Regions from separate parts of the Streptomyces sp. NPDC096152 genome, predicted to be linked through region 1. Evidence: riboswitches for the same ligand, from Rfam matches in the RefSeq annotation. Region 1 holds a riboswitch; each other region holds the start of a gene.

Region 1 (5,778 bases):
CTGCCGTGCCGTGCGCAGGCGTCGGCGAAGACCCGGAGGTGCTCCAGCTCCTCGGCCGCCTCCATGCCCTTGTCGCGCAGTTGCACGATGTCCACCCCGCCGGCCAGGACCGCGTCCAGGAACTCGGGCAGGTCGCCCTGGCGGGTCCGGGCGTCCGTGCACAGATAGAGCCGGGCGTCGGCCAGCCGGTCACGGGCGCGGGCGGCGGTGTCGGGCATACGTGGGTCCCCCCGGTGTCGGTGCGGTGTGTCGTCGGCGTACGGGACGCCCCCAGGGGGACGTGACCGCGGCGGGCCGCAGCCCGCCGCGGCCGCGGCCCCGGTGGGTGCGGCCCGTACGCCGTGGGAACGGTTGTACTGGATCAGACGGCGAGCGCCTGGGCGCGGCGCTTCACCTCCGTGCCGCGATTCTCGCTGAGCGCCTGCGCGGGGGTGCCGGGCAGGGTCGGGTCGGGGGTGAAGAGCCACTCCAGCATCTCTTCGTCCGTGAAACCGTCGTCCCGCAGGAGCGTCAGGGTCCCGGACAGTCCCTTGACGACCTTGTCCCCGTCGATGAAGGCGGCGGGGACGTGCAGCGCGCGGTTCTCACCACGGCGTACGGCGATGAGCTGGCCGTCCTTGACCAGCTGCCGCACACGTGTCACCTCGACGCCGAGCTGTTCGGCGATGTCGGGGAGGGTGAGCCAGGCGGGGACGAGAGCATCGATCTTTGCGTCAATCTCGGTCACGGGATCAAGCGTGCCATCTGGGACCGACAGTCGGAAGTCAGGCCCGTCCACCCGGGGAGGGTCCTACGTCGGCGCCGTGGGTGGCGCCCCCTCGGTGGTGGCCGTCTTCAGCGGGCGCGCGGGGTCCTCCAGCAGGCCGGGATCCATCGGCGTGCCCGCCTCGATCAGGCGTCTGCCCTGGGCGAGGTCCCGCGGACGGCCGACCGCCAGCAGGGCCACCAGGCGGCCCTCGCGCAGCCAGCACACCGTCCACGCCGGTCCGGACGGGTCGCCGCGCAGGACGGTGGTGTCGGCGGACGCGTGGTGGCCGGCGTACTGCACGAAGCGGCCGAACTGCTCGGACCAGAAGTACGGGACCGGGTCGTAGGCCGCGGGGGTCTCGCCCAGGATGTTCGCGGCGACGGTGCGCGGGCCCTGCAGCGCGTTGTCCCAGTGGTGGACGAGCAGGCGCTCGCCGTACCGGCCCGAGGGGAAGGAGGCGCAGTCGCCGACCGCGTACACGTCCGGCGCGCCGGCGCGCAGGTGGTCGTCGGCCAGGACCTCGCCGTGGGCGCCCAGGGGGATGCCGGAGCCGCCCAGCCAGCCGGTGGCGGGGCGCGCGCCGATGCCGACCACGACGGCGTCCGCGGGCAGCCGCGTGCCGTCGTCGAGCACCACCGCGCCCGGCTCGACGCGCGCCACGCGCGCGTGGGTGCGCAGCACGGCGCCGGAGTCGGCGTACCAGGCGGCCATCGGGGCGGCCACCTCGGCGGGCAGCGCTCCGGCGAGCGGGCGGTCCGCGGCCTCGACGACCGTCACCGCGCAGCCCGCCTCGCGGGCGGCGGTGGCGAACTCGGCGCCGATCCAGCCGGCCCCGACGACCACGATGTCGTGCTGCCGGGCGAGGACCGGGCGCAGCCGTTCGGCGTCGTCCAGGGTGCGCAGCAGATGGACGCCGGGGACGCCCTCGGCGCCCGGCAGCCGGACCGGTTCGGCGCCGGTCGCCAGCACGAGCACGTCGTAGGGCACGGGACCGGCGGAGGTGTCGAGGACGTGCGCGTCGACCCGCACGGCGAGCGCCTCGCGGCCCAGCTGGAGTTCGATGCCGAGGGCCTCGAAGTCGACGTCGAAGGCGGAGTCCTCGGCCTTGCCGAGCAGGACGGCCTTGGACAAGGGCGGCCGGTCGTAGGGCTGGTGGGGCTCGGCGCCGATCAGCGTCACGGTGCCGGTGAAGCCCTGCTCGCGCAGGGCCACCGCGGTCTGCACACCGGCCATGCCCGCGCCGGCGACGACCACGCGCCGCGGCTGTGACGTGCCGTGTTCCTGCGTCTGCTCGCTCACCCGATCACCATAGACACCTGACGGAGGGTCAGTCAGGGTGCGGACCGGGTGACCTGCTGCACAGCGGGGCCGGTCACCTCCTCCACCACGCTCGTCCCGCTCCCCGGCTGCGACTCCCACTGCCAGCTCTCCTCCAACCGGACACGCCCGTCGGGCAGTTCGACCACCGTCGACACACAGTGCCCGCAGGACGTGGTCCCGTCGTGCTTGAGCTGCACGTACCGGAAGTCGAGGCGGTTCCCTTCCCGGATACCCACCAGATGGCCGCGTACGACGTCACCGCCCGCGTATTCGGCCCAGATCTCCCCGCTCCGCTCGTGGTAGGTGAACCGGGTGCGGGTGCCCACCTGGCCGGGGGCCTGGTCGGCGACGGGGGCGAGGACGAGGCCGTCGAGCGAGCGCGGCATGGGCGAAGGCTCCCTTACGAGGTCGGTGCCCGGCGGGCTAGGGTGGCCACCGTACAAGCACTCGCGGGAGCCCGGACGCACCGGGCTGAGAGGGAGGCTGGCGGCCTCCGACCGTACGAACCTGATCCGGGTCATGCCGGCGAAGGGAGGGGCTGGACGCCCATGTCGTCTTCAGGTACGCCGTCTCCGAGTACGTCGCCTCCGGGCACCCCGTCGCCGGGCACGTCCCCGGGCGTCTCGCCCACGGGCACTTGGTCGCCGGGCACGCCGTTCCCGGGCACGGCGGACGTCCTGGTCGTCGGGGGCGGGATCATCGGGCTCGTGACGGCCTGGCGCGCGGCGCAGCGCGGCCTGACCACGGCCGTGGTGGATCCCGAGCCGGGCGGCGGGGCGGCTCAGGTCGCGGCCGGGATGCTCGCCGCCGTCACCGAACTGCACCACGGAGAGCAGACCCTGCTCGGGCTGAACCTGGCCTCGGCCCGCCGCTATCCGGACTTCGCGGCCGAGCTGACCGAGCTGACCGGCCTCGACCTCGGCTACCGCCGGTGCGGCACGCTCGCCGTCGCGCTGGACGCCGACGACCGGGCCCATCTGCGGGAACTGCACGCGCTGCAGCAGCGGTCGGGCCTGGACTCCGAGTGGCTGTCGGGGCGCGAGTGCCGGCGGCTGGAACCGATGCTCGCGCCGGGCGTGCGCGGCGGTCTGCGGGTGGACGGCGACCACCAGGTCGACCCGCGGCGGCTGGCCCGCGCCCTGGTGACCGCGTGCGAGCGGGCGGGCGTGGTCTTCCACCGCGCCTGGGCCGAGCGGCTGACCGTGGTCCGGAACCGGGCGGCGGGCTGCGTGCTGCGCGACGGCACGGTGCTGGGCGCGGGCCACGTCGTCCTCGCGGCGGGCAGCCTCAGCGGCCGGCTCGCGGGCGTGCCGGCCGACGTGCTGCCGCCGGTGCGGCCGGTGAAGGGGCAGGTGCTGCGGCTGACCGTGCCGAAGCGGTACGCGCCCTTCCTGAGCCGGACCGTACGGGCCGTGGTGCGCGGCAGCCAGGTCTACCTGGTGCCGCGGCTGAACGGCGAGCTGGTGGTAGGGGCGACCAGCGAGGAGCTGGGCTGGGACACCGCGGTGACCGCGGGCGGTGTGTACGAGCTGCTGCGGGACGCGCACGAGCTGGTGCCGGGGATCACCGAGCTGCCGCTCACGGAGACCCGGGCCGGGCTGCGTCCGGGCTCCCCCGACAACGCGCCGCTGCTCGGCCCGACCGACCTGGACGGGCTGCTGCTGGCCACCGGGCACTACCGCAACGGCGTGCTGCTCACCCCGGTCACCGGGGACATCCTGGCGCACGCCCTGGTCACCGGGGACCTGCCCGACGACGCGCGCCCCTTCGGCCCGCGCCGCTTTCGCGCCGCCGCACTCTCGGAGCAGCCCGCATGAACATCTCGGTCAACGGGGAGCCGCGCGAGGTCGCGTCCGGCGCGGCTCTGGACACCGTCGTGGCGTTGCTGACCGCCGCCCCCTCGGGAGTGGCCGCCGCCCTCAACGAGACCGTCGTCCCGCGCACGCGGTGGTCGTCCACGGCCCTGGCCGAGGGCGACCGCGTCGAAGTGCTGACCGCCGTCCAGGGAGGCTGACCCATGGCCGACGACCCCCTCGTCCTCGGCGGAACGTCCTTCGCCTCCCGGCTGATCATGGGCACCGGCGGGGCGCCCAGCCTGGAGGTGCTGGAGCGGGCACTGGTCGCCTCCGGCACGGAGCTGACCACGGTCGCGATGCGGCGGGTGGACCCCTCCGTGCACGGATCCGTGCTGTCGGTGCTGGACCGGCTGGGCATCCGGGTGCTGCCGAACACCGCCGGCTGCTTCACCGCGGGTGAGGCGGTGCTCACGGCGCGGCTGGCGCGGGAGGCGCTGGGCACCGACCTGATCAAGCTGGAGGTCATCGCCGACGAGCGGACGCTGCTGCCGGACCCGATCGAGCTGCTGGACGCCGCCGGGACACTGGTCGACGACGGGTTCACGGTGCTGCCGTACACGAACGACGATCCGGTGCTCGCGCGGAAGCTGGAGGACGCCGGCTGTGCGGCGATCATGCCGCTGGGATCGCCGATCGGGTCCGGGCTCGGCATCCGCAACCCGCACAACTTCCAGCTGATCGTGGAGCGGGCGCGGGTGCCGGTGATCCTCGACGCCGGCGCCGGTACGGCCTCGGACGTGACCCTCGCCATGGAGCTGGGGTGCGCGGGGGTGATGCTGGCGTCGGCGGTGACGCGGGCGCAGGAGCCGGTGCGGATGGCGGAGGCGATGCGCTGCGCGGTGGAGGCGGGCCGGCTGGCCCGGCTGGCGGGACGCATCCCCCGGCGCTACCTCGCCGAGGCGTCGTCCCCCACGGAGGGCATGGCCCGGCTGGACCCGGAGCGGCCCGCCTTCTAGGCGTCCGCCCCGGTGCGGGGGCGGACCCGGATCGGGCCGCCTTCCAGGCGTCCGCCGCGATGCGCGGCCGTGTCCGGGACGGCGTGCGAAGCGTCACAGGTCGGTCGCAGTACCGCTCCTCCTTGCGGACGAGGCGGCGTGGCGTCGGTGGCGGCTCGTAGACTCACCTGCGTGGATACGACCCTTCAGGACCCATTGGTCGGGCAGGTGCTCGACGCCCGGTATCGCGTGGACGCGCGGATCGCGGTCGGCGGGATGGCCACGGTCTACCGGGCCCTGGACACCCGCCTGGACCGCGTCCTCGCGCTGAAGGTGATGCACCCGACGCTCGCGGCCGACGCCAGTTTCGTCGAGCGGTTCATCCGGGAGGCCAAGTCGGTCGCCCGGCTCGCCCACCCGAACGTGGTGCAGGTCTTCGACCAGGGCACCGACGGGTCGTACGTCTATCTGGCCATGGAGTACGTCGCGGGCTGCACCCTGCGCGACGTGCTGCGCGAGCGCGGGGCGCTGCAGCCGCGTGCCGCGCTGGACATCCTGGAGCCGGTGCTCGCGGCGCTCGGCGCCGCGCACCGGGCGGGTTTCGTGCACCGCGACATGAAGCCGGAGAACGTCCTGATCGGGGACGACGGCCGGGTCAAGGTCGCCGACTTCGGTCTGGTGCGGTCCGTGGACACCGTCACCAACACCACGGGCACCGTCCTCGGCACCGTCTCCTACCTGGCGCCGGAGCAGGTCGAGCAGGGCACCGCCGACCCCCGGGTCGACGTGTACGCGTGCGGGGTGGTCCTGTACGAGATGCTGACCGGTGGCCGCCCGCACCAGGGCGAGACGCCCGCGCAGATCCTCTACCAGCACCTGCACGCGGACGTGCCGGCGCCGTCGGCCGCCGTGCCGGGGC
Region 2 (5,778 bases), on a different contig from region 1:
ACCGGCCTTCCAGCACGACACCATCTGCACCAACCGCACCATCGCCGACGTCTCCGCCGTCGCCGACAACTTCGCGGTGTACGACACGACCCCCTTCAACGGCTCCACCGGCTGGTTCGTCGCCAACGGCACCAGCATCTCCGCCCCCCTGATGGCCGGGATGTACGCCCTGGCCGGCAACCCCACCCCCGGAACCTTCCCCAACTCCTACCCCTACGCCCACCCGCAGAACTTCTTCGACATCACAACCGGCGCTGCCGACGGCTTCGCCGCGATGCCCGGATACGACGCCCCCACCGGCATCGGCACCCCCAACGGCGTTCGCGGACTGCGCGACCCCTCGGGCGGGGGGTACGGCGCCGCCTGATCACGGCGCCTTGAGCGAGCCGGAGGAAGCCTCCGGGGATGACCGGCAGCGGCCGTCGTCTTCATACGTATGGACGGCGTGCCGAACGCCATAGCGCTGGCGGAGATCACGGCCATGCCGCACGGGATGAACCTCCCGGCCCTCAGGGCCTTCGTCAGTGGTGAGGTTGTCTGGCACTCCGCACACAACCACCAGGTGAGGGTCCGGCTCGATGAGTGGCGGGCAGCGGACGAGTGATCATTCCTGGGCCGTCTCCGGGCCGTCCGAGGTCGCTCAGTAACTACCGGTGACGACTGCTGACGACAGTCGTCCAGGTCGACAGCCGCAGGTCACCCGATTGGATCTGCGACACTGGTAGCGCCATGCCTAAGCCCGGAGAACTCACTTTCGTCGCCCCGCGCGGAGCCAAGAAGCCGCCGCGGCACCTTGCCGATCTCACTCCTGCCGAGCGCAAGGAGGCCGTCGCCGCGATCGGCGAGAAGCCGTTCCGTGCCAAGCAGCTCTCGCAGCACTACTTCGCGCGGTACGCGCACGACCCGGAGCAGTGGACCGACATCCCCGCCGGCTCGCGCGCCAAGCTGCGGGAGGCGCTGCTGCCGGACCTCATGACGGTGGTGCGGCACCTGTCGACCGACCAGGGCACCACCCGCAAGACGCTGTGGCGGCTGTTCGACGGCACCCTCGTGGAGTCGGTGCTCATGCGCTACCCGGACCGGGTGACCATGTGCATCAGCTCGCAGGCCGGCTGCGGTATGAACTGCCCGTTCTGCGCCACCGGCCAGGCCGGTCTGGACCGCAATCTGTCGACCGCCGAGATCGTGCACCAGATCGTGGACGGGATGCGGGCCCTGCGCGACGGCGAGGTCCCCGGCGGCCCCGCGCGGCTGTCGAACATCGTCTTCATGGGCATGGGCGAGCCGCTCGCCAACTACCGGCGCGTCGTCGGCGCCATCCGGGCCCTGACCGACCCCGAGCCGGACGGGCTGGGCCTGTCGCAGCGCGGGATCACCGTGTCCACCGTCGGTCTCGTCCCGGCCATCCACCGGTTCGCCGACGAGGGCTTCAAGTGCCGCCTGGCCATCTCCCTGCACGCGCCGGACGACGAGCTCCGCGACACCCTCGTACCGGTGAACACCCGGTGGAAGGTGCGCGAGGTGCTGGACGCCGGGTTCGAGTACGCGGCCAGGTCCGGGCGCCGGCTGTCCATCGAGTACGCGCTGATCCGGGACATCAACGACCAGGCGTGGCGCGGGGACCGGCTCGGGCGGCTGCTCAAGGGCAAGCCGGTGCACGTCAACCTCATCCCGCTGAACCCGACTCCGGGCTCCAAGTGGACCGCATCACGGCCCGAGGACGAGAAGGCCTTCGTCGAGGCGATCGCCGCCCACGGTGTGCCGGTCACCGTTCGGGACACCCGGGGCCAGGAGATCGACGGGGCGTGCGGGCAGCTCGCCGCCACGGAGAGGTAGCGGCCGGGCGGCCGGCACCGGGACGGGACCGGTTGTGCCACCGGGGCGGGGACGGGCGGTAGTCTGAGGCCGTCCATATATCAACATCTTCATATTCCGACAGGGGAGCGCCACAGCGCTGAGAGTGCGGCAATCGGGCCGCAGACCCTCCGAACCTCGCCCAGGTCATTCTGGGTAGGGAGATCGGTCTTCACTCGAGCTGTTGCGCCCTGCCCGGGAACCCGCGGACCCCGTCCGCCGGACCCGGGCAGGGCCGCGTCTCTTCCTGGCCAACCCCAGGAGGAAAATCCAGTGCACACCAAGACCTTCGTGGCCGTGGCCGTCGGGCTCGGCCTCGTCACGCTGTCCGCGTGCGGATCGTCGAACGGTTCCGCGGGCGGCAGCGGCGGCGACACCAAGACCGTGACCCTGGTCAGCCACGACTCGTGGGCCGTGTCGAAGAACGTCCTCAAGGAGTTCGAGAAGCAGTCCGGGTACAAGGTCAGGGTCCTCAAGGACGGCGACGCCGGACAGGCCGTCAACAAGGCCATCCTCACCAAGGACAACCCGCAGGGCGACGTCTTCTTCGGCGTCGACAACACCCTGTTGTCACGCGCCCTCGACAACGGGCTGTTCCAGCCGTACCGGGCCAAGGGGCTCGAGCAGGTCGGCGCCGCCTACCAGCTCGACGGGGCGAAGCACCGGGTCACCCCGATCGACTACGGCGACATCTGCGTCAACTACGACAAGGAGTGGTTCGGCAAGCACAAGCTGACCCCGCCGCAGTCCTTCGACGACCTGGCCAAGCCGGCGTACAAGAACCTGCTCGTCACCGAGAACGCCGCCACCTCCTCGCCCGGCCTCGGCTTCCTGCTCGGCAGCGCCGCGAAGTACGGCGACGGCGGCTGGTCCGGCTACTGGAAGAAGCTCAAGGCCAACGGCGTCAAGGTGGTCGACGGCTGGGAGCAGGCCTACAACGAGGAGTTCTCCGGCTCCGCGGGCGGCAGGAAGGCCAAGGGCGACCGCCCGCTCGTCGTCTCCTACGCCTCCTCCCCGCCCGCCGAGGTCGTCTTCGCCGACCCCCGGCCGAAGACCGCCCCGACCGGGGTCGCCACCGGCACCTGCTTCCGGCAGATCGAGTTCGCCGGGCTGCTGAGCAACGCGAAGAACGGCAAGGGCGGCAAGGCGCTCGTCAACTTCCTGATCTCCAAGAGGTTCCAGGAGGACATGCCGCTGAACATGTTCGTCTACCCGGTGGTCGGGGGCGCGAAGGTGCCCGCCGAGTTCACCCAGTACGGCCCGCCCGCCAAGGCCCCCGAGACCATGGCCCCCGGCAAGATCGCCGCCAACCGCGACCAGTGGGTCAAGTCGTGGACGTCGCTCGTACTGAAGTGACCCCGCGCGAGGGCCGTGCGCCGATGCGTACGGGGAACGCGGCGCGGTTCGGCCTGATGGCCGTGCCCGTCGCGTTCTTCGCGCTGTTCTTCGCCTACCCGGTGGCCGCGATCGTCCGGCGCGGCCTCCGGGTCGACGGCTCCTGGCGCTTCGGGCGGCTCGTGGACGTGCTCGGGCAGCCCGACATCCGGCACGTGCTGTGGTTCACCACCTGGCAGGCGTGCGCCTCCACCGCGCTCACCCTGCTGGTCGCGCTGCCCGGCGCGTACGTCTTCGCCCGCCTCGACTTCCCCGGCCGGCAGGTCCTGCGCGCCGTGGTCACCGTGCCCTTCGTGCTGCCCACGGTCGTCGTCGGCACCGCCTTCCTCGCCCTGGTCGGGCGCGGCGGGCTCCTCGACCAGATGTGGGGCGTACGGCTGGACACCACGGTCTGGGCGATCCTCCTGGCGCACGTCTTCTTCAACTACGCAGTCGTCGTACGGACCGTGGGCGGTCTGTGGGCCCAGCTCGACCCGCGGCAGGAGGAGGCCGCCCGGATGCTCGGCGCCTCACCGCTGCGGGCCTGGCGCAAGGTCACCCTGCCCGCCCTCGCGCCCGCGGTCGCCGCCGCCGCGCTCATGGTCTTCCTGTTCACCTTCACCTCCTTCGGCGTGGTGCAGATCCTCGGCGGCCCCACCTTCTCCACCCTCGAGGTGGAGATCTACCGGCAGACCTCCGAGACCTTCGACCTGTCCACCGCCGCCGTCCTCACCGTCGTCCAGTTCCTGGCGGTCGGCGCGATCCTCGCCGTGCACGCCCGGACCGTACGGCGGCGGGAGGCCGCCCTGAAGCTCGTCGACGCCTCCATGACCGCGCGCCGGCCGCGCGGGGCCGGTCAGTGGGCGCTCCTCGCGGGCGTCCTCGGCACCGTCGCCGTACTGCTTCTGCTGCCGCTGGGGGTGCTCGTGCAGCGGTCGCTGCAGGCGCCGGGCCTCGGCTACTACCGGGCGCTGACCGACGCCGACGGCGGCACCTTCCTGGTGGCACCGGTCGCCGCCATCGGCACCTCCCTGTCCTACGCGGTCGCCGCCACCGCCATCGCCGTGCTGATCGGCGCTCTCGCCGCCGCCGCGCTCACCCGCCGGGACGCCGGCCGGATCGTCCGCGGGTTCGACGCGCTGCTGATGCTGCCGCTCGGGGTGTCCGCGGTGACCGTCGGCTTCGGGTTCCTGATCGCCCTGGACGAGCCGCCGCTGGATCTGAGGTCCTCCTGGCTCCTGGTGCCGCTGGCCCAGGCCCTGGTAGGCGTCCCCTTCGTCGTACGGACGATGCTGCCGGTGCTGCGGGCGGTGGACGCGCGGCTGCGGGAGGCGGCGGCCGTGCTCGGGGCGTCGCCGTGGCGGGTGTGGCGCGAGGTGGATCTGCCGATGGTGCGCCGGGCGCTGCTGATCGCCGCCGGGTTCGCCTTCGCGGTGTCGCTCGGCGAGTTCGGGGCGACCGTGTTCATCGCGCGGCCCGACAACCCGACCCTGCCGGTCGCCGTGGCCCGGCTGCTCGCACGGCCCGGCGACCTCAACTACGGCCAGGCGATGGCCCTGTCGACGATTCTGATGGTGGTGTGCGCGGTCGCGCTGCTCGTCCTGGAGCGGCTGCGCACCGACCGGAGCGGGGAGTTCTAGATGCTGCTGAGCCTGGCCGCCGCGACCGTCCGCCTCGGCGGGCGGCCCGTCCTGGACGCCGTCGACCTCGGTGTCGCACAGCACGAGATCGTGTGCGTTCTCGGCCCCAGCGGCAGCGGCAAGTCCACGCTGCTGCGGGCGGTGGCCGGCCTGCAGCCGCTGGACTCCGGACGGGTGCTGCTCGACGGACGGGACCAGGCCGGGGTGCCCGCGCACCGGCGCGAGGTCGGGCTGATGTTCCAGGACCACCAGCTCTTCCCGCAGCGGGACGTCGGCGGCAACGTCGCGTTCGGGCTGCGGATGCGCGGCGCGGAGAAGAGCGAACGCGCGGTACGTGTGGGGGAGTTGCTGGAGCTGGTCGGGCTGCCCGGCGCCGGGTCGCGGGCGGTGTCCGCCCTCTCCGGCGGGGAGCAGCAGCGGGTGGCGCTGGCCCGGGCGCTCGCGCCCCGGCCCCGGCTGCTCATGCTCGACGAACCGCTCGGCCAGCTCGACCGCTCGCTGCGGGAGCGGCTCGTCGTCGAACTGCGTGAGCTGTTCGGCCGGTTGGGCACCACCGTGCTCGCCGTCACCCACGACCAGGGCGAGGCCTTCGCGCTCGCCGACCGGGTGGTGGTGATGCGGGACGGGCGGATCGCCCAGTCCGGCACGCCGCTCGAGGTGTGGCAGCGGCCGGCGGACGCGTTCGTGGCGCGCTTCCTCGGCTTCGACAACGTGGTCGACGCGACCGTCGGCGGCCGGGCCGCGGTCACGCCGTGGGGCAAGGTGCCCGTGCTCGAGGGCGCGCCGCAGGGCGCAGGCACCCTCCTCGTCCGGCCCGCCGGCGTCCGTCTCGTCCCCGTCGACCGGGGCCTGCGCTGCACGGTCGCCGCCCGCGCCTTCCGGGGCACCCATGTCGCGGTGCACCTCCAGC
Region 3 (5,778 bases), on a different contig from region 1:
CTGCCGGTACGCCGCCAGCCGTACCGGTACAAGGGGTATGGCCGTACCGGCGTACCGGTACGGTCCGCGTGCGCATCGCCCTCGTTGCGTGACCTTTGGGGCCGTAACGGGGCGCGTTACAGCTCCTGTTGTCCATCCGGCTTGGTAGTGTCGGCTATTTTTGCGGCAGACTATTTGGCGGCGTCTAATTTGGCCACTAATCGCCCCGAAACACTTCACGTAGCTTTTGACAGCGTAACGAGAGCCAAAAAAGCCCCTGCAAAATTTTCGCCAGGGAGGCTGCTTAATTCAAATTGGAGTCGTGCTACCGTAGCGGTCAGCAGTCCACACATGGGTGTGGGTCCCGCACGGCAGACAGATACGCACGGGACCCACGCAGGCTCGACGTGGACCGAGGGCTCGCCTCGCTGGCACGAGGTGGGCCCTCAGCGCTTCTCCGAGGTCAGTCGAGCAGTTCGCGTACTACGCGCACTGCGTAGTAGACGATCTGCAGGACGATGGCCAAGGGCCGAAGTCTGCGGACGATGGTCCGCAGTCTGCGGCGAAGCTTGATCCTCGCCGGCCTGGCCTTTTCAGGGTCAGGTCCGGGCATGCGTCTTGCCTCCCTTCTGGTGTCATGACTACCAATCGGCAGTCAGCCGTCAGGGACAGCTAATAATGTATCACCGGGTGATCGGCTGGATGGTCGAACGACCGTCAAGCGGCTTCCCGGACTTAATTGACAACTAATTCCGGGGGTGCCCGCAGAAGCCGGAATGAGAGTGTAGATATATTCCAAATCCGCAGGTCAGCGAGAGCGACCTCGAGGCGAGCCCTCTAGCACCGTGCGACGCCCAACCCTCGTCACCTTCTGAATGTGACATGGGTCACGCACGCGTGGCGGCCGCCTTCGGGGCGCTCGATCACATAGAGCACGCCGATCATGGCGTTCTCCTCCGACCCGTCGCCGTCCTCGAAGGTTCCCTCCATGACGGCGAGTTGGGCACCTATCCACCCGACTTGGCGATGACGCGGCGGTCGCTGCTGGCGCGGCGGTAGGACTCGGCGGCGCCGCGGCGGGGGGAGTACCCGGTGTGCCGGACGGGGAGGTCGGCCCACCTGCCCAGCCGGGTGATGACGTCGCCGCTGTTCTCGGGGGCGAGGCCGCCGTCCATGACAAATGTGCCACCGCGGCACCTGCAGCACGCCGCGCCGCGGTTGATCCAGCAAGGGGGCATCCGGCGAAGCGTTGATCCCAGCGGTTCAACCCCCCCATCTACAAGGATGCACGCGGCCCGCGCTCCCGACCGGACTGACCAGCCAGAGGCGCGGGCCGAAACAATTGTCAGTCGGCGATAGGCAGGTACACCCGGTTCCCCGCCTCCGCGAACTCCTTCGACTTCTGGAGCATCCCCTCAGCAATCTCCTCGGGTGACGCCGCCTCGCCCGCCGCACCACCGAACCGCTCTGTGATGCTTTGGCTAATCTTCATCGAGCAGAACTTGGGGCCGCACATCGAGCAGAAGTGGGCCGTCTTGGCCGGTTCCGCGGGGAGGGTCTCGTCGTGGAACTCCCGTGCCGTGTCCGGGTCGAGGGCCAGATTGAACTGGTCCTCCCACCGGAACTCGAAGCGGGCGTCGGACAGGGCGTCGTCCCACTCCTGCGCCCCGGGGTGGCCCTTGGCGAGGTCGGCCGCGTGGGCGGCGATCTTGTAGGTGATGACCCCGGTCTTGACGTCGTCGCGGTTGGGCAGGCCCAGGTGCTCCTTGGGCGTGACGTAGCAGAGCATGGCCGTGCCCCACCAGGCGATCATCGCGGCACCGATGCCGGAGGTGATGTGGTCGTACGCCGGCGCGATGTCCGTGGTCAGCGGGCCGAGCGTATAGAACGGAGCTTCATCGCAGATCTCCTGCTGAAGGTCGATGTTCTCCTTGATCTTGTGCATCGGGACGTGTCCCGGGCCCTCGATCATGGTCTGTACGTGGAAACGCTTGGCGATCGTGTTGAGTTCCCCGAGCGTGCGCAACTCCGCGAACTGCGCCTCGTCGTTGGCGTCGGCGACGGAGCCGGGACGCAGTCCGTCGCCCAGCGAGTAGGTGACGTCGTAGGCGGCGAGGATCTCGCAGAGCTCCTCGAAGTTCTCGTAGAGGAACGACTCCTTGTGGTGCGCGAGGCACCAGGCCGCCATGATCGAGCCGCCGCGCGAGACGATGCCGGTCTTGCGGTTCGCCGTCAGCGGCACGTAGGCCAGGCGTACGCCGGCGTGGACCGTCATGTAGTCCACGCCCTGTTCGGCCTGCTCGATGACGGTGTCCCTGTAGATGTCCCAGGTCAGTTCCTCGGCCTTGCCGTCGACCTTCTCCAGGGCCTGATAGAGCGGCACCGTGCCGATGGGGACGGGGGAGTTGCGCAGCACCCACTCCCGGGTGGTGTGGATGTTGCGGCCGGTGGAGAGGTCCATGACCGTGTCCGCGCCCCATCGGGTCGCCCAAGTCATCTTCTCCACCTCCTCCTCGATGGAGGACGTGACCGCGGAGTTGCCGATGTTGGCGTTGACCTTCACCAGGAACCGCTTGCCGATGATCATCGGCTCGATCTCCGGGTGGTTGACGTTGGCTGGCAGCACGGCGCGGCCCGCCGCGATCTCCTCCCGGACCACTTCCGGAGCGACGTTCTCGCGGAGGGCCACATACTCCATCTCGGGTGTGATCTCGCCGCGGCGCGCGTACGCGAGCTGCGTGACCGCCTGGCCGTCACGCCCCCGGCGCGGCTGGCGCGGCCGTCCCGGGAACACTGCGTCGAGGTTGCGCAGGCCCCCGCGCGGCGAGGTGTGCTTGATCCCGTCGTCCTCGGGGCGGACGGGACGGCCCGCGTACTCCTCGGTGTCGCCGCGGGCGATGATCCAGTTCTCCCGCAGCGGCGGCAGGCCCCTGCGGACATCGGTGTCGACGAGTGGATCGGTGTACGGGCCCGACGTGTCGTACAGCGTGACCGACTTCCCGTTGGTGAGGTGCACCTGACGGACCGGCACCCGCAGGTCGGGGCGCGAGCCCTCGACATACGCCTTGTGCCAGCCGATGGACTTCCCGGCCTCCCCGTCGCTGGAGATCTGCGTGGAGGCAGGCGTGCGTGCGTCCTTGTTGGTCATGAGACCTACTCCCTACGCCGGCATTACCCGGTAACAGGTTCGGCGGTCGACGCAGCGGCTTCCGTCTGTCGACGCTTCGCGTGAAACATCTCTCGTTCCACGTGAAACATCGCGAATACGGAGGTCAGCGCCCTCTCAGCCCGGTGCTCCGAGCTCCCGCGTGTGCAAAGGTGCCTCCACGCTAGCGTCCTTTGTGGCGCGGTGAACAGTGGGCCTCTGCCGTTCTTGCGATGATCTGGCGGTGACCACGACACAGCAGTCCCCCTATCCACCGCCCGAACCACGAGGCCGACCAGGCCCCGGGCACGACCAGGGCCATGAGCATGGGCACGGGTCTGGACAGGGCCACGAGCACGGGCGGGGACACGGCCACGGGCACAGTCACAGTCATGGGCCCGCCACGCCCGTCTCGAAGCACCTGCGCAAGGTGATCGCGGCGATCCTGATCCCGTTCGCCGCCGCGGTGGTCGTCGGGCTCGCGGTGCTCTGGCCCGGCGGTGCCCCCGCGCACGAGCGCACCGGCGTCGGCTTCGACCGGCAGAGCCAGCAGGCCACCGTCACCCGGGTGATCGCGGTCAGCTGCAAGGGGGTGAACGCCTCAGCCGCCGCCCCCGCCGGAGATCCCTCCGCCGCCGGAGGCTCCTCCGCGCCGGATCAGGCCTCCGGCACCTGCAAGAAGGCCACGGTCCGGGTCGACACCGGCTCCGACAAGGGCCGTACATTCACCGAGTTCGTACAGCCGGACCAGTCGCGGCAGTTGCACGAGGGCGAGAAGGTCGTGGTCGCCTACGAGCCCTCCGCGCCGAAGGATCTCCAGTACTCGGTCACCGATGTCGACCGGCGCTTCCCCATGGGTCTGCTGGCGGGCATCTTCGCACTCGCCGTCGTGGTCGTCGGGCGGATGCGGGGCGTCATGGCGCTGGTCGCGCTGGCCATCAGCTTCCTGGTACTGAACTTCTTCGTCCTGCCGGCGATCCTGCAGGGCTCGAACCCGCTGGTCGTGGCGGTGGTCGGGTCGAGCGCCATCATGCTGATCGCCCTCTACATGTGCCACGGCCTGTCCGCGCGCACCTCGGTCGCGGTGCTCGGCACCCTGATATCTCTGGTGCTGATCGGCATCCTGGGCTCGCTGTTCATCGGCTGGGCCGCCCTCACCGGCAACACGGACGACAACACCGGCCTCATCCACGGCCTGTATCCGTCGATCGACATGAGCGGTCTGCTGCTCTCCGGCGTCATCATCGGCTCGCTCGGTGTGCTGGACGACGTGACGGTGACGCAGACGTCGGCGGTCTGGGAGCTGCACGAGGCCAATCCCGCGATGGGGTGGCGAGGCCTGTACCGGGCGGGCATCCGCATCGGACGCGACCACATCGCGTCGGTGGTCAACACCCTGGTCCTCGCGTACGCGGGCGCCGCGCTCCCGCTGCTGCTGCTCTTCTCCATCGCGCAGAGCAGCGTGGGGACCGTCGCCACCAGCGAACTGGTCGCGGAGGAGATCGTGCGCACGCTGGTGGGCTCGATCGGCCTGGTGGCCTCGGTCCCGGTCACCACGGCCCTCGCCGCCCTCGTGGTCTCGGCCGACCGCCCGGGAGCCGCCCCGGCCGCGGCACCGGCCGCCCAGCCGGCCCCGGCGCGCGGCGGACGGGGACGACGCCGCAGGCGCTGAGGCGGCACCTCGGGCCGGGTCACGGCGAGGGGGACGGGGCGGGGTCGCGAACGAGGTCACAGGCGGTGTCGCCGGCGAGGCCGAGGGCGACGCGGCGGATGCCCCCTGGGACGGCGAAGCGTTACGGCAACAGCGCCCTGACGGCCGTAGCGCTTCAGCCCGCGCTCTGTTCCTCCGCCAGGATGCGGTCCAGGGCCTCGTCGAGGTGGGCGTCGAAGTCCCCCAGCGCGCCCTCCTGTCCGAGCGGCACCAGCTTGTCCGTGCGGTCGAGGAACGCCACGAGCGGGGCCGCCGAAGAACGGAACAGCGCCCGGTCGCCGCCGACCTGCAGCCGGATCAGGACCTCGCTGAGCGCCTCGTTGTCGGCGGGCGAGATCCGCACGTCGCCGTCCCCGCACGGCGTGCCCACCCCGTCGATCAGCAGCTCGCGCCCGAAGGCCCAGGTCACCGGTGCGTCCCCGGGCAGATGGAAGGTCAGCCGCACGGCATAGGGATCGCAGGTCTCATACCGCAGCTCCACCGGGATGCGGAAGGAGAGCTCCTCGGACACGAGAAAGCTCATCATGACCTCTGCCTGTACGGACTCGCGCATCGCTACCCCGTCATCTGCCGTCGACTGGCCGGGAATCGTCCCCGTCACACTGGGTGCATCTTGCTGAACGTGCACGGCAGATCACAAGGAGTGAGTTTTCAGATGCTGATAGAGAGCGCCAGAGAGCCGATCCTCCGGCTCACCTCGCCCTGCAGCTGACGGGCCGCGGGCAGCAGGCGGGAGGCCTGGTGGGCGGGGAGGGACAGTGCCATCGTGGCCGCCGTGGTGCCCACCGTGATCGGGACCGCCGCACAAACCGTACCCAGCGCGTACTCCTGACGCTCGGTCACCGGTTCCATCCGGCACATCCGTTCCAGACGTCGCAACAGAGCGTGATCGTCCCGGACCGTGTACGGAGTGAGGGACCGCACGGGGTAGCGGTCGAGATGG

Evidence for each region. A riboswitch is a leader RNA that binds a small molecule or an ion and turns the genes downstream of it on or off. The one in region 1 is predicted to bind thiamine pyrophosphate.
Region 2: it holds a riboswitch for thiamine pyrophosphate, as region 1 does, so the genes downstream of both, ACIQ9G_RS31430 (thiamine ABC transporter substrate binding subunit) here and thiO (glycine oxidase ThiO) in region 1, are expected to answer to the same signal.
Region 3: it holds a riboswitch for thiamine pyrophosphate, as region 1 does, so the genes downstream of both, thiC (phosphomethylpyrimidine synthase ThiC) here and thiO (glycine oxidase ThiO) in region 1, are expected to answer to the same signal.

What each region holds. Positions count from the first base shown of each region.
Region 1 covers NZ_JBIWFW010000001.1:899,581-905,358, reverse strand. Annotated here, with positions in the region: gene thiE (thiamine phosphate synthase) at 1-218, opposite strand, end outside; gene ACIQ9G_RS03975 (Rv2175c family DNA-binding protein) at 362-727, opposite strand; gene ACIQ9G_RS03970 (NAD(P)/FAD-dependent oxidoreductase) at 791-2,047, opposite strand; gene ACIQ9G_RS03965 (hypothetical protein) at 2,080-2,454, opposite strand; TPP riboswitch at 2,508-2,619, shown strand; gene thiO (glycine oxidase ThiO) at 2,617-3,885, shown strand; gene thiS (sulfur carrier protein ThiS) at 3,882-4,082, shown strand; gene ACIQ9G_RS03950 (thiazole synthase) at 4,086-4,880, shown strand; gene pknB (Stk1 family PASTA domain-containing Ser/Thr kinase) at 5,052-5,778, shown strand, end outside.
Region 2 covers NZ_JBIWFW010000010.1:214,553-220,330, forward strand. Annotated here, with positions in the region: gene ACIQ9G_RS31420 (S8 family serine peptidase) at 1-367, shown strand, start outside; gene rlmN (23S rRNA (adenine(2503)-C(2))-methyltransferase RlmN) at 730-1,836, shown strand; TPP riboswitch at 1,928-2,035, shown strand; gene ACIQ9G_RS31430 (thiamine ABC transporter substrate binding subunit) at 2,128-3,210, shown strand; gene ACIQ9G_RS31435 (ABC transporter permease) at 3,234-4,868, shown strand; gene ACIQ9G_RS31440 (ABC transporter ATP-binding protein) at 4,869-5,778, shown strand, end outside.
Region 3 covers NZ_JBIWFW010000005.1:441,381-447,158, reverse strand. Annotated here, with positions in the region: gene ACIQ9G_RS19740 (hypothetical protein) at 443-592, opposite strand; gene ACIQ9G_RS19735 (hypothetical protein) at 844-969, opposite strand; gene ACIQ9G_RS19730 (hypothetical protein) at 987-1,154, opposite strand; gene thiC (phosphomethylpyrimidine synthase ThiC) at 1,325-3,127, opposite strand; TPP riboswitch at 3,120-3,297, opposite strand; gene ACIQ9G_RS19720 (YibE/F family protein) at 3,369-4,796, shown strand; gene ACIQ9G_RS19715 (SsgA family sporulation/cell division regulator) at 4,951-5,388, opposite strand; gene ACIQ9G_RS19710 (IclR family transcriptional regulator) at 5,487-5,778, opposite strand, start outside.